4 regions of the Ectopseudomonas toyotomiensis genome follow, and region 1 is predicted to be linked to each of the others. Evidence: riboswitches for the same ligand, from Rfam matches in the RefSeq annotation. Region 1 holds a riboswitch; each other region holds the start of a gene.

Region 1 (3,203 bases):
AGCCAGTGTGCCACCCAGGGACAGAACGCGGCGACCTCCACTGCCCGCGCGATGGTCGAGGTCAACCACAGCATCGGCCAGGCCACAGCGCACATCCTCGACAGCGAACGCGCCTCGCAACAGGCCCTGGACATGACGCGCCAGGGCAGCGCTGCGGTTAACCAGAATGCCGAGGAAGTCAGCCAGCTGGCCGAGCGCATCGAACAGTCCAGCCAATCCCTGCAGGCCCTGAATCGACAGACCGAAGAGATCCAGCACATCAGCGAGTCGATCCACGCCATCGCCGAGCAAACCAACCTGCTGGCCCTGAACGCTGCGATCGAAGCCGCTCGTGCCGGCGACAGCGGCCGCGGCTTCGCGGTGGTGGCAGATGAAGTGCGTAATCTGGCGCAGCGCACGGCGCAAGCGACCGAAGAGATCACCACCACCCTGGCCAGCGTGCGCCAGCAGACCCTGGACAGCATGAGCAGCATGCGCAGTTGCCAGGAAGCGGCCCAGCGCAGCGTGACGCGTTCCGATGAAGCCACCGCAGCCCTGGCGCGCATCCAGCACGAAGTGGAAGCGATGCAGAGCCGCCTTGGCCAGTTGAGTCAGGGCATGCAATCTCAACTGGCGCAGGTGCATGCAGTCAACGATCAGGCCCAGGCCATTACCGGCGCCGCCGAACGCAGTAGCCAGAGCGCAGATGAAACCCTGCAAGCTGCACAAGTCCTGGCGCAACTGGTGCTCGATCTGCACAAGACGGCGAACCGCCTCAGCCATCAGGAGCCCCAGACTGATCAGCACACGACGATCCAGCACGGCTGGCAAGCGCCGCCTAGGATGAAGAGCGATCTGAGCATGAGCGCCACTCATCGCTGAATGAGCGGCGCTTGCTTGTCATTCATACTCGCGCGCACTAAGGTGCGCGCCATTCATGTTCCGCCAGGGTGCGCTGCGCAAGCAGTGTTAAACGGGAAGTCGGTGCGCTTTTGTTGAGCAAACCCGACGCTGCCCCCGCAACGGTAATCGACAGCAAGCCCAAAGCTTGCGCCACGTCCAACAGCCACTGGGCCAAGCCTGGGAAGGTGGACGCGGGTCGAGAGCCCGGAGACCGGCCAAGGCGGTGCGACTGGTGTTGCGGAGGGCGACACGGTCAAGCGCCGTCCTGCCCGCGCTTGCGCCTGCCCTCCTCGAACGTCTGCCGACTGTTGAGGAAAAATAATGAAACTGTCTCGTCTGGCTCTGGCCATCGCCGTCATGCCAGGTCTTTCGCTGGCCGCCGAACCCTACGTGGCCGAGCCACTGGTCGTCACCTCCGGGCGCCTGGCCGAACCGCAAGCGCAGGCTACCGCCGCCACCACGGTGTTCAAACGGGACGACATCGAGCGCCTGCAGGTCAGCAGCGTTACCGAGCTACTGGAGCGTGTGCCCGGCCTCAGCGTCGTCCGCACTGGCGGTGCAGGCAGCCAGACGGGCGTGTTCCTGCGCGGCGCCAGCACGGCACAAACCCTGGTCCTGGTCGACGGGCAACGTATCGCGGCAGCCTCCAGCGGCACCAGCAGCCTGGAGTTTCTCGCCCCCGAGCAGATCGAGCGTATCGAAGTGGTTCGTGGAGCGCGTTCGGCGCTATACGGCTCAGACGCCATTGGCGGGGTGATTCAGATCTTCACTCGCCAGGGCGATGGCCAGGGCCTCAAGCCTTACGCACGGCTGGCGGCTGGCAGTGATAGCACTTACCAGCGCAGCCTCGGCCTCTCCGGCGGCGACAAGCGCACTCGTTTTCACCTGGGTGCCGCTCTGGACGAGACTGCCGGCATCGACGCCACCCGCGACGGTTTCGGCGCCAATGGCGACGACGACGCCTACCGCAACCGCTCGTTAAGCCTGAATCTGTCGCACCGCTTCAACGACTCGCTGGAGGTTGGCTTCACTGCGCTCGATCAGCGCGGGCAGGTGGAGTATGACGACACCTTCACTGGCTCCCTGCCAACCACCGATTTTCTGCTCAGCAGCATCTCTGGTTTTATCGAGGCTCGTGTTACCGAAGTCTGGAGCAGCCGCCTGGAACTGGGACACAGCGAGGACAAGCGCGACAGCGGCAACGACCAGGCAGGCGGTACCGTCAGCCAGTTCAATACCTACCGTGACGCAGCCAACTGGCTGAACACCCTGACACTCAACGAAAACCACCAACTGCTGCTAGGTCTGGACTGGTATGAAGATCGAGCGCAGGGCACGACGGACTTTGTCGAGGACTCACGCTGGAACCGCGCGGCCTTCGTTCAGCATCGTTATATCGGAGAAACGTTCTCGACCGAGCTAGGGGTGCGCCACGACGACAACCAGCAATTTGGTAACGAGAACACATGGAACGCGTCATTGACCTTACCCCTCAACAACGCCAACGACCTGATCCTGTCGTATAGCGAAGGCTTCCGCGCCCCGACCTTCAACGACCTTTACTACCCGGACTTCTGCTTTGGTGGCATGTGCTTCCCCAGTGCCAATCCCGACCTCGCCCCGGAACGCTCCAAGAGCTACGAGCTGCAATGGCGTAGCCGCTACAGCGACACAGGATCGTTGCAGGCTTCCGTGTATCGAACCGATATCGAGGACGCCATCGTCCTGGACGAGAACTTCATTCCACAGAACGTCCAGACAGCCCGGATCAATGGCTTCGAAGCCGCCGTGCAGCAGGAGTTGTTCGGCTGGCAAGGCAATCTCGCGCTGGCCCTGATCGACCCGCGTGACCGCGCCAGCGGCCATACCCTGCAGCGCCGCGCCAAACGCACTTTGAGCCTGGACGTCGACCGCCGCTTTGGCGATGTGTCGGTGGGCGCAGGCTGGCGTGCGATCAGTGGTCGCTACGACGACGCCGACAACGAGATCGAAATGAGCGGCTACGGCCTGCTGAGCCTGCGCGCCGCCTGGCAGGCCAATGAGGAACTGGGGCTGAGCCTGAAGCTGGATAACCTGCTGAACAAGGACTATGCAGAATCGACCTACAGTACACCCAATGGCCGTTTCGGCTACAACAGCGCCGGCCGCACCGCACTATTCGCCGTCACCTGGACGCCGCAACTCTAAAGTTGATGTGCAATCTGCGTAGGGTGGTTTAGCGGAGCTGAACACCAATCTTGCAAACGCAGATACAGGCAGCGCGCTCGGATGGCCGCCCCACGTAACCCACCAGGCGATGGATCGCCTTGCACCAATGGTGG
Region 2 (3,203 bases), 720 kb from region 1:
CACCTGTTCGACGTAGTAGTCCACCGAGGCGTTGTTGCTCAGCTGCGCCGGGCTGGCCAGGCGCAGGCTGGGGTAGTCGTCCGGCAATTGCCGAGCGGCCTCGGCCAGCAGGGAAAGGTGCGAATCACCCGTGCACAGGATCACCAGCTCGGCAGGCGTCTGGCCAAGGTCGGCGATGCTGTCGGCCGGCAGTTGGGCGCCGGGCTGGGTGCGCAATAGGTGCATGTTCGTTCCGTGGGAGGGGCTTTAACCGCGACTGGTGGTAGCGCCGTAGGGTGGACTCAGTTATCCGGCGGACTGTTCGCTTCGCTCCTGAGTCCGCCCTACGATCGAGTACGCCCTACGCTCCGTATCAGGCCAGCGACGCTTTCAGCTCGGCCTCGATGGCCGCGCGGTCAAGCTGCTGGCCGATCACCACCAGCCGACTCAGGCGCGGCTCGTCGGCCTGCCAGGCGCGGTCGAAGTGGCGGTCGAAGCGCTGGCCCACGCCCTGCACCAGCAGGCGCATCGGTTTGCCAGGGATCGCCGCGAAGCCTTTCACGCGCAGGATGCCGTACTTGGCCACCGCCTCCTTCAGTGCGGCCAGCAAACGCGCCTCCTCGGCCTCCGGTAGTTCCACGTGGAACGAGTCGAATTCCTCGTGATCGTGGTCTTCGTCTTCATCGTCGTGATGAGTGCGGCGGCTGTCGATATGCAGCTCGGTTTCACTGTTCAGGCCGAGCAGCACGTCCAGCGGCAGCTCGCCGCCGTGCGCCTCGATCACCTTGACTGCCGGCGGTAGCTCTTCGGCCACCTCGGCGCGCACGGCAGCCAGCGCCTCGGCGTCGAGCAAATCGGCCTTGTTGAGGATCACTAGGTCGGCGCTGGCCAACTGGTCGGCGAACAGTTCATGCAGCGGCGATTCGTGGTCGAGGTTGGGGTCGAGCTTGCGCTGCTCGTCCACCTGATCGGGGAAGGCGGCGAAGGTGCCGGCGATCACCGCCGGGCTGTCGACGACGGTGATCACCGCGTCGACCGTACAAGCGTTGCGGATTTCCGGCCAGTTGAAGGCCTGCACCAAAGGCTTGGGCAAAGCCAGGCCACTGGTCTCGATGAGGATATGGTCGAGATCGCCGCGGCGCGCCACCAGCTCGCGCATCACCGGGAAGAACTCTTCCTGCACGGTGCAGCACAGGCAGCCGTTGGCCAGCTCGAAGACGCGGCCATTGGCTTCTTCCTCACTGCAGCCGATGGAGCACTGCTTGAGGATCTCGCCATCGATGCCCAGCTCGCCGAACTCGTTGACGATCACCGCGATACGGCGGCCGCCGGCATTGGCCAGCAGGTGGCGCAGCAGAGTGGTTTTGCCGGCACCGAGAAAACCGGTGACGATGGTGACAGGCAGTTTGGCGAGGGTTTTCATGGATGGCCCCGTGGCGTCGGTAAGTTCGGCGGACGGGTACGCGCAGGCGGACACGCAGGAGCGTGCTGGCCGCGTCGGATCACCCCGTCCGAGCATATGGCTGGTCATTCGAGGCAGGTCTCCTGGCTCACGGTCTGCGCGTTGCGCGTCCTTCACCTTCCCGCTGTTGAGCAGTGGCGTATCGAAGGGTTTAAAACCGTTTACAGTTGCGGGGGCAGCCAGGGCATCGACCCTGTTCCCTCTTAGCTCCCCGGCGGTTTGCCGGGAAGAACCTCGAAAGCGAGAAGGCTACGCAGGCCGCGGCGGCCGGTCAATCGCGGTTGACCGCTGGCAGGTGCCATGATGAGCTACATCACCCTCCGACACGAATACCGCTCATGACCGCCAGCCACCTCGATCACCCCGCTGCCCCCCCTAAGGTGGTTGCCGGCCTGGGTTGCCGGCGCGGTTGTGCACAGGACGAGCTGTTCACCCTGCTGACCCACAGCCTGGCCCAGCATGAGTTGACTGTGGATAACCTCGTTGGACTGGCCAGCATCGCCCACAAGCTCGACGAACCGGGGCTGCGTGAACTGGCCATGCACGTGAATCTGCAGCTGACATTCTTCACCCCAGAAGCGCTCACGCTCCACCAGCCAGAGAAAGCCGGCAGTCCCCTCATCCGATCCATAACCGGCAGCCCCGCTGTGACGGGACCCTGCGCCCTTGCCCTGGCCTCACGATTGGGCAAGGCAGCCCGCCTGCTGGGCGATAAAACCCGCACGGCCAACGCCACTTGCGCGTTGGCCACCTTCGATAGAGAACCCGCAGCATGACCGTCTACTTTATCGGCGCCGGCCCCGGCGACCCCGAGCTGATCACCGTCAAGGGCCAGCGCCTGATCTGTTCGTGCCCGGTGATCCTCTACGCCGGCTCGCTGGTACCCGGAGCGGTGCTACAAGGCCATAGCGCCGAGCAAGTGGTGAACACCGCCGAGCTGAACCTGGGCGAGATCATCGAGCTGTTGCGCCAGGCCCATGAGCGTGGCCTGGACGTAGCCCGGGTGCATTCCGGTGACCCTTCGCTGTATGGCGCCATCGGCGAGCAGATTCGCGAGTTGCGTGCCCTGGGCATTCCCTTCGAGATCATTCCCGGCGTCACTGCCACTGCCGCCTGCGCGGCGCTGCTGGAAAGCGAGCTGACGCTGCCGGGTATCGCCCAGACGGTGATCCTTACCCGCTATGGCACCACCTCGCCGATGCCCGAGGGTGAGCAGTTGCATGACCTGGCACGGCACCACGCAACCATGGCCATCCACCTCGGCGTACGCCATCTGCCGACCATAGTCGCAGAACTGCTGCCGCACTACGGAGCCGATTGCCCCATAGCGGTTATCCACCGAGCGAGCTGGCCGGATCAGGACTGGGTACTGGGCACCCTGGCAGATATCGAAGAGAAGGTGACCGCCAAGGACTTTCGCCGTACGGCATTGATCCTCGTTGGGCGGGTGCTCGATCCCGGTGCGTTTGTAGAGTCGGCGCTATATGACGCCACTCATAGCCATCTCTACCGCCTTGGTAACGATTGAGCCTGGCGAGAAACCGTACAGTTTGCTGAGGGCCCCGCCAAATAAGGCCTTCATATACTTATCAACAAGATAGCCAGCCTGTTATCCAAGCGCTCTGTGGATAGCAGGCATGTAAGCGAACAGTTTCTGTACAAGTCGCTGAAAGCCCCTATTTAAAAGGCCTATAGCAGGGTGTCACGAGGATATCCACAAGTTGATCCACGCCAATTGTGAGCAACTGTTCAGAGCTGTACC
Region 3 (3,203 bases), 140 kb from region 1:
CTTCTCGGCCGTTGAGCGCCTGTATCGGGCGGGCGTTCTTCGCATACAGGTGCTGGAACTGCGCCAGTTGCGCATGGGACAGCTCGACCGGTTGTTTGAGTACGCGCCATTGCACGTCCTCACTGCATGGCGGTGTGGTCAGCGAGCCGGCGAAGGCGTAGTAACCCTGTTGCTGCGGCAGTACGGTTTGCGGGGCGAAGCTGCCTGCCAGTTCGACTTTTTCGCCTGCCTTGGGCGGCATGGCATCGAACACGGACTCCAGTGCCTGATTTTTCTCACCTTCCTTGAACAGCACAGCCACTACCGCCAGGCGGCCATCGGCGGCCTGGTGGACGAAATGCGCCACCATCGGGAAACCCTTGCCGGCGATGTGCTCCTCGCTGGGTGTATGGAAATGGAACTGCACCAGGCGATAAGGCTTGCCGTCGATCTCGATGCCGCCAGCATTGGTCAGATTCACCTGGACGGTGTGGCCGTTATTCACCACTTCGGCCGGGCTGGCCTGGTAGTCGAAGGCGAGGCGAGGCAGCGATGCGCGCGTCGCATGGCTGATGTCGATCGGCGATTGCGCATGGCCGAGTGCACAGGTTTCGTAGCCCGGGTCGAGCTCGGCCCAGTGTTCGGGGCCTTCCTTGCCTTTGTAGCTCCAGTGCGGTTGCTGTTCGGCCGCCATGGCGCCGGTTGCGAACAGTGCAGTCAACGCAACGATCAGGGTCTTCTTCATATGCGCTCTCTTACTGGATGATGGATCTACAGCTCGCGTGGCCAGCAGTCGGGGGCGAGTGCGGAAAGATTACGCATGATTTGTAATAAAAAGTTACATCTTCATGGGTTGGGCGTGATGCATTGCGCATTCTCGGTGGCGCCGGCTGTATTCAAGACAGTATCTGTTCAGGTGGAGTGGCTCCTGGCAGATGAGAGCATTTCGGGAGTGTTGCGCTGCCTGTCGCGCTTAGGTGGCAGGCCCGGATCGTTGCCGAGGAGGTGGGCGGTGCCTTGAGCGCGAGTACTGTCTTTTGCCCGAGCTGCGGAGTAAGGTTGCCGCCGATGGTTCCGCTCGCCTTGGCGCGTGTGGATGAAAAGGGAACAGGGTGCGGCGAATCTCGCCAATGCCCTGGCTGCCCCCGCAACTGTAAGCGGCGAACGACGCCCTCATGCCACTGACTTCGGTCGGGAAGGCGGGCGAAGTGCCAAGCCGTGAGCCAGGAGACCTGCCATCGACAACGGGCGTTTCGCCTACCCCCTTATCCGAATCGTCGCGCGGTGGGCGCGGCAAAGGAGCTCGCATGCATATCGAACCTGGTGTCGTCGAAGGCGCCAAAATCCTGCTCAGCTACGCAACGGCCGTCACCGCTTTCGGCCTGACCGCCAAGCTCGCTCTGGGCAGCGTCCGCAACAACGGCGGTGTCGCCGCCCTGGCGCTACGCAGCCTGCTGACCACCGCCCTGGTGTTCTGCTTCTTCGAAGTGTTCCCGCATCATGCGGTGGGCGTTTCCGAGGTGCACCTGATCCTCGGCTCGACCCTGCTGCTGCTATTCGGCGCCGGGGCTGCCGCCATTGGTCTGGCCGCTGGCCTGTTGTTGCAGGGGCTGCTGTTCGCTCAGTTCGACCTGCCGCAGTACGGCATGAACGTCACCACGCTGTTGATCCCGCTGTGGGGTATCAACCTGCTGGCCAAGCGCATCGTCGCGCCGGGCACGGCTTACGTCGATCTTTCCTACAAGCAGGCGCTGGCGCTTTCGACCGCTTATCAGGGCGGCATCGTCGCCTGGGTCGCGTTCTGGGCTTTCTACGGTCATGGCTTCTCCAGCGAGAACCTGGCGGCCGTGGGCAGCTTCGGCCTGGCCTACATGAGCGTGATCCTGGTCGAGCCGCTGATCGACCTGGGGGTGCTGGCCGCTGCCAAGGCGCTGTCGCGTTTCAGCCAGGGGCCGCTGTTCAACGTGCGCCTGCATCAGCCGGCCTGAGCCGGTCGCTCAGCGGCGGCGTTGCCAGATCATCTTGCCGGTATTGCTCTCTGTGACCAGGTACTGGTCGCTGAAGCGGTAGTAGGCGGCGGGTTGATAGTCGGCGGCGCCAGCCAGGCGCACCATCAGCATGCCGCCCTGGCTGCGCCAGTGGCCGCTGTACTGCATCTCGCCTGGGCTGTCGTAGCTCCAGTCGCCTCCGCCACCGACCGAGCGGCTCCACTGGGTGACGCTGCCGTCGGCATTCAACTGCAGGGTCATCAGAGTGTTGAACGAGGCGAAGCTGGCACCGCCGCTATTGATGATCTTCTCGTGTACCCAGGTGCCGACCAGTGTCGGGTCCAAAGTGCCTGACGTAGGTGGCGTCGCAATCGCCGCCTCGCGCTGAAACAGCGCCTGGCGTTCCAAGATCTCCCCGTTTCTTGGGTTACGCGCAGCGATACTGGCGTTGAGCATCGCGTTGGCGTAGGTCGCGTTCATGTTCGCCAGCAGCAGGCCCGATTGCGGGTCGCTGATCTCGGCGCGCAGCAACTTGCCGTCGTAGCGACCTTTGACGACCAGGCGCAGGTGCTGGCCCTCTACGTACTCGCCTTCCACCACGGCGTCGTTCTGGCGCAGGATCAGCTCGCTCGGCTGGCCGTCGAGCGTGGCCCGGTAATGGCCATCGAGTTCACCGGCTTGAACGCTTGAGCATGAGGCCATGGCCAACAGCAGAACGATTGCATGAGGCATGATGGTGACCTCCGACGAATTGATCCAAGCCTAGCCGTTGGCAGCGATAGGCGGGGGATCGCGCTATGTTTTCGTCAACGTATGCAGGCAAGATAGACGCGTACGTTCAGTCAGGAAGATGCACAGTGAAAGCCTGCTCAGATGATTTCATCATTGCTTACACCCCCGAAGAGGCCGTCGACCGCCTCGCCGCCTTGCACCAGGAAGCCACCGGTGCGTTGAGCCAGGCGCTCAAACGCTACCTCAAGGAGCGCATCCGTCCCGATGCCAGCGAGCACTGCCTTTTCCGCTACCCCGAATTGCGCCTGACCTACCTGTGCCAGGGCGAGGTGCCGACCACCGTGCGTGCCTACGCCAAGGTACAGGTGCCAGGCACCTACGCGATCACCGTGACCCAGCCGGCGGCCTTCCGCAAATACCTGCTGGAGCAACTGCGCCCGCTGATGAACGACTTCACCCTGCGCGTCGAGGTCGGCCGCAGCCAGCAGAACATTCCCTATCCCT
Region 4 (3,203 bases), 700 kb from region 1:
AGGGTGATCGGCAGCGCCGCGCGCCAAGTGTCGAAGCCGCCCAGCGGCTGCGCCTGGGCCACGGTGAGCCGCAGCAGCTCGCCGCCCTGCTGCTCACGGAAGGCCACCAGCGCCGCCTCGCTCTGCAGGGTAACGGCATTGGCCAGCAGGCGCCCACCCGGCTTGAGCGCAGCCCAGCAATCATCCAGCACACCGGGCACGGTGACGCCGCCGCCGATAAAGATCGCATCCGGTGCCGGCAATCCGACCAGCGCCTCGGGTGCATGCCCGGCGACCAGCTGCAGACCGGGTACACCGAGGGCATCTCGGTTGTGGCGGATATGATCCTGACGGCCCTCGTTGGCCTCGATGGCGATGGCGCGGCAGGCCGGGTGTGCTCGCATCCACTCGATGCCGATGGAGCCACAACCAGCGCCGACATCCCACAGCAGCTCGCCAGGCAGCGGCGCCAGCCGCGCCAGGGTCACTGCGCGCACGTCACGCTTGGTCAGTTGGCCGTCGTGGCGGTAGGCCTCGTCCGACAGGCCGCAGGTGGGCGGCAGCAGCGTTGTCCCGGCGTCCGCCAGGCACTCCACCGCCAGCAGGTTGAGGTCGGCGCCGCGCGGCAAGTCCCAGCTCGCGGCCAGGCCTTCGATGCGGCGCTCATCCGGCCCGCCAAGGTGTTCCAGCAGGGTCAGGCGACTGGCGCCGAAACCGCGTACGCACAGAGCTGCGGCGACCTGCGCGGGGGTGTCACCATCGGCGCTCAACACCAGCAGGCGCATGCCGGGAAACAGTTTGCCATTGAGCATGGCCAGCGGCCGCCCGACCAAGGAGACCACTTCCATCTCCTGCAGCGGCCAGCCCAGACGCGCCGCCGCCAGCGACACCGAGGATGGCGCCGGCAGTACCTGCAGTTCATCGGCCGGCAGCTGCCGCGCCAGGCTGGCGCCGACGCCGTAGAACATCGGGTCGCCACTGGCCAGCACACACACGGCCTCGCCACGCCGCGCCAGCAGCGGTTGCAAGTCGAAGGGGCTCGGCCAGGTTTCCCGCTTGCCGCTGATGCACGGCGGCAGCAGCGCCAGCTGGCGCGGCGCGCCGACAATAAGGGTGGCCGCCAGCAGAGCACGGCGCGCGGCCTTGCCCAGGCCGGGGTAGCCGTCTTCGCCGATGCCGACCAGGGTCAACCAGGGTTTCATCCAATGTCCTCGCACAGGCCCGACGGAGCGCCTGTCCGCGTTCCGGGCAAAGCGGGCATAATACAACCTTCGTCGGTGCCCCATGAGTCGATGCGACTCGGTAAAGGGCCTAAGGAAACTCTGAAATAGTCGTCATTCCCGCGCAGGCGGGAATCCAGAATCTCAGTAGTAACTGGGCTCCCGCCTTCGCGGGAGTGACGGTAAATGGCCATTTCAGAAATTCCCTAAGAGGGAACACGGTAAAGCCGTGGCTGCCCCCGCAACTGTAAACAGCGAGTCCAACGCAATCGGCCACTGGGTAACCGGGAAGGCGCGGCGGACGAAGACCTGTCAGCCAGGAGACCTGCCGACGAACGCTGGTCGCGAGTGCCAACATCGGGCGGGGTGTACCGATGCCATGGAGTCCCCTATGGGATTTCGCTGGTTCGGTCGCCGCGTCGTTATCCACAGGTGACCGCTTGCCCACATCCGTCCGTCCTTCCGCCTGCCCCGGCCTGCTACGCATCGTGCCTGCGCTGGATGGCGGCATCTGCCGGGTCAAACTGCCCGGCGGCGTGCTGCGCAGTGCCCAGGCGCGAGCGATTGCCGAAGCAGCGCGGCAGCATGCCAGCGGCGTGCTGGAGCTGACCAACCGCAGCAATCTGCAGATTCGTGGCGTACTGCCCGGCCAGGAAAGCACACTGGTCGACGCCCTGCTCGGCGCCGGCCTCGGCCCGCGCGTGGCCAGCGCCGACGACGTGCGCAACCTGCTGCTCAGCCCCGCTGCAGGCCTCGACCCGCAGGCGCGGATGGACGTGCGCCCTTTGGCCAGTCAGTTGCTCGACTTGCTGCAGGACACCCCGGCGCTGCACGCGCTGTCACCCAAGTTCGCCCTGCAACTGGACGGCGGCGAAGCCCTGGCCGTGCGCGAACACCCCCATGACCTGTGGCTGGCCGCCGAAGACGAACAGCACCTGCTGCTGGGCCTGGCCGGCTGCCCCGTAGACGCGCCGCTGGCGCGAGTCGAGGCGACCCAGGCAGTCGAGTTGGTGCGTCAGCTTCTACTGCTGTTCCTCGAACTGGCCACGCCCGAGCAGTCACGCATGCGCCAATTACTGGCAAAGAACCCGGCCAGCGAGCTGTTGCAACGCCTGCAGACGCGTCTGGATTTTCCCCTGCGGCCGGCACCGGCCAGTTGGCAGCCTGCCGCGACGATCAAACGCACACCGGCTGGGCTTTATCCACAGGCACAGAATGGCCTGCGAATGGTGGTAGCCGGCGCCCGACTCGGCCGCCTGCACGCCGAACAACTGCTGGCGTTGGCCGAGCTGAGCGAGCACCACGGCGATGGCGAGCTGCGCCTGACGCCTTGGCAAGGCGTGCTGCTGGGCAACGTGCCCGAGGCAAAGGCCGCTGAGCTGCTGACGGCGCTGAACGATCTGGGCCTGCTAATTCACGCCGACGAGCCGCTGCTTGGCCTGGTCGCCTGCACCGGCTCGGCAGCCTGCGCGCGCGGCCTGGCCGACAGCAAGCACCACGCCCTGCACCTGGCGGAGCTGCTGCGCGAAAGCGGCGTCCGCCCACAAGTGCATCTCAGCGCCTGCCCGCGCAGCTGCGCCAGCGCACGCGTGCAGCCCTACACCCTGCTGGCCAGTACGCCCGATCACTACCAGCTCTACCAACGCATGCCCGAGGCGCCCGGTTTCGGTCGTCTGCTGGCGCCAGCCATGACCATCGACGAGGCCGGCGCCTGGTTCGCCCGCCAACACCCCGCAGGAACACCCGATGCTTGATTACATCCGCGACGGCCAGGAAATCTACCGCCGCTCCTTCGCCACCATTCGCGCCGAGGCCAACCTCTATGGCATCCCCGCCGATATGGAAAAACTCGCCGTTCGGGTAATCCACGCCTGCGGCATGGTCGACGTGGTGGAAGACCTGCGCTTCTCCCCCGGTGCCGGCGCGGCCGGTCGTGCGGCGCTGCTGGCTGGCGCGCCGATTCTCTGCGATGCGCGCATGGTCGCCGAGGGCATCACCCGCCCG

What was found. A riboswitch is a leader RNA that binds a small molecule or an ion and turns the genes downstream of it on or off. The one in region 1 is predicted to bind cobalamin.
Region 2: linked by a shared signal. The riboswitch ahead of cobW (cobalamin biosynthesis protein CobW) and the one ahead of JWV26_RS06510 (TonB-dependent receptor domain-containing protein) in region 1 are both predicted to bind cobalamin.
Region 3: linked by a shared signal. The riboswitch ahead of JWV26_RS05870 (energy-coupling factor ABC transporter permease) and the one ahead of JWV26_RS06510 (TonB-dependent receptor domain-containing protein) in region 1 are both predicted to bind cobalamin.
Region 4: linked by a shared signal. The riboswitch ahead of cobG (precorrin-3B synthase) and the one ahead of JWV26_RS06510 (TonB-dependent receptor domain-containing protein) in region 1 are both predicted to bind cobalamin.

The regions. Positions count from the first base shown of each region.
Region 1 covers NZ_CP070505.1:1,423,861-1,427,063, forward strand. Annotated here, with positions in the region: gene JWV26_RS06505 (methyl-accepting chemotaxis protein) at 1-861, shown strand, start outside; cobalamin riboswitch at 911-1,116, shown strand; gene JWV26_RS06510 (TonB-dependent receptor domain-containing protein) at 1,204-3,069, shown strand.
Region 2 covers NZ_CP070505.1:2,145,410-2,148,612, forward strand. Annotated here, with positions in the region: gene cobN (cobaltochelatase subunit CobN) at 1-225, opposite strand, end outside; gene cobW (cobalamin biosynthesis protein CobW) at 353-1,402, opposite strand; cobalamin riboswitch at 1,498-1,693, opposite strand; gene JWV26_RS09875 (cobalamin biosynthesis protein) at 1,780-2,217, shown strand; gene cobM (precorrin-4 C(11)-methyltransferase) at 2,214-2,969, shown strand; gene JWV26_RS09885 (hypothetical protein) at 3,191-3,203, opposite strand, start outside.
Region 3 covers NZ_CP070505.1:1,282,683-1,285,885, reverse strand. Annotated here, with positions in the region: gene JWV26_RS05875 (carbonic anhydrase) at 1-724, opposite strand, end outside; cobalamin riboswitch at 1,032-1,233, shown strand; gene JWV26_RS05870 (energy-coupling factor ABC transporter permease) at 1,287-1,967, shown strand; gene JWV26_RS05865 (hypothetical protein) at 1,977-2,699, opposite strand; gene amn (AMP nucleosidase) at 2,825-3,203, shown strand, end outside.
Region 4 covers NZ_CP070505.1:2,120,942-2,124,144, forward strand. Annotated here, with positions in the region: gene cbiE (precorrin-6y C5,15-methyltransferase (decarboxylating) subunit CbiE) at 1-1,181, opposite strand, end outside; cobalamin riboswitch at 1,363-1,546, shown strand; gene cobG (precorrin-3B synthase) at 1,640-2,953, shown strand; gene JWV26_RS09775 (precorrin-8X methylmutase) at 2,946-3,203, shown strand, end outside.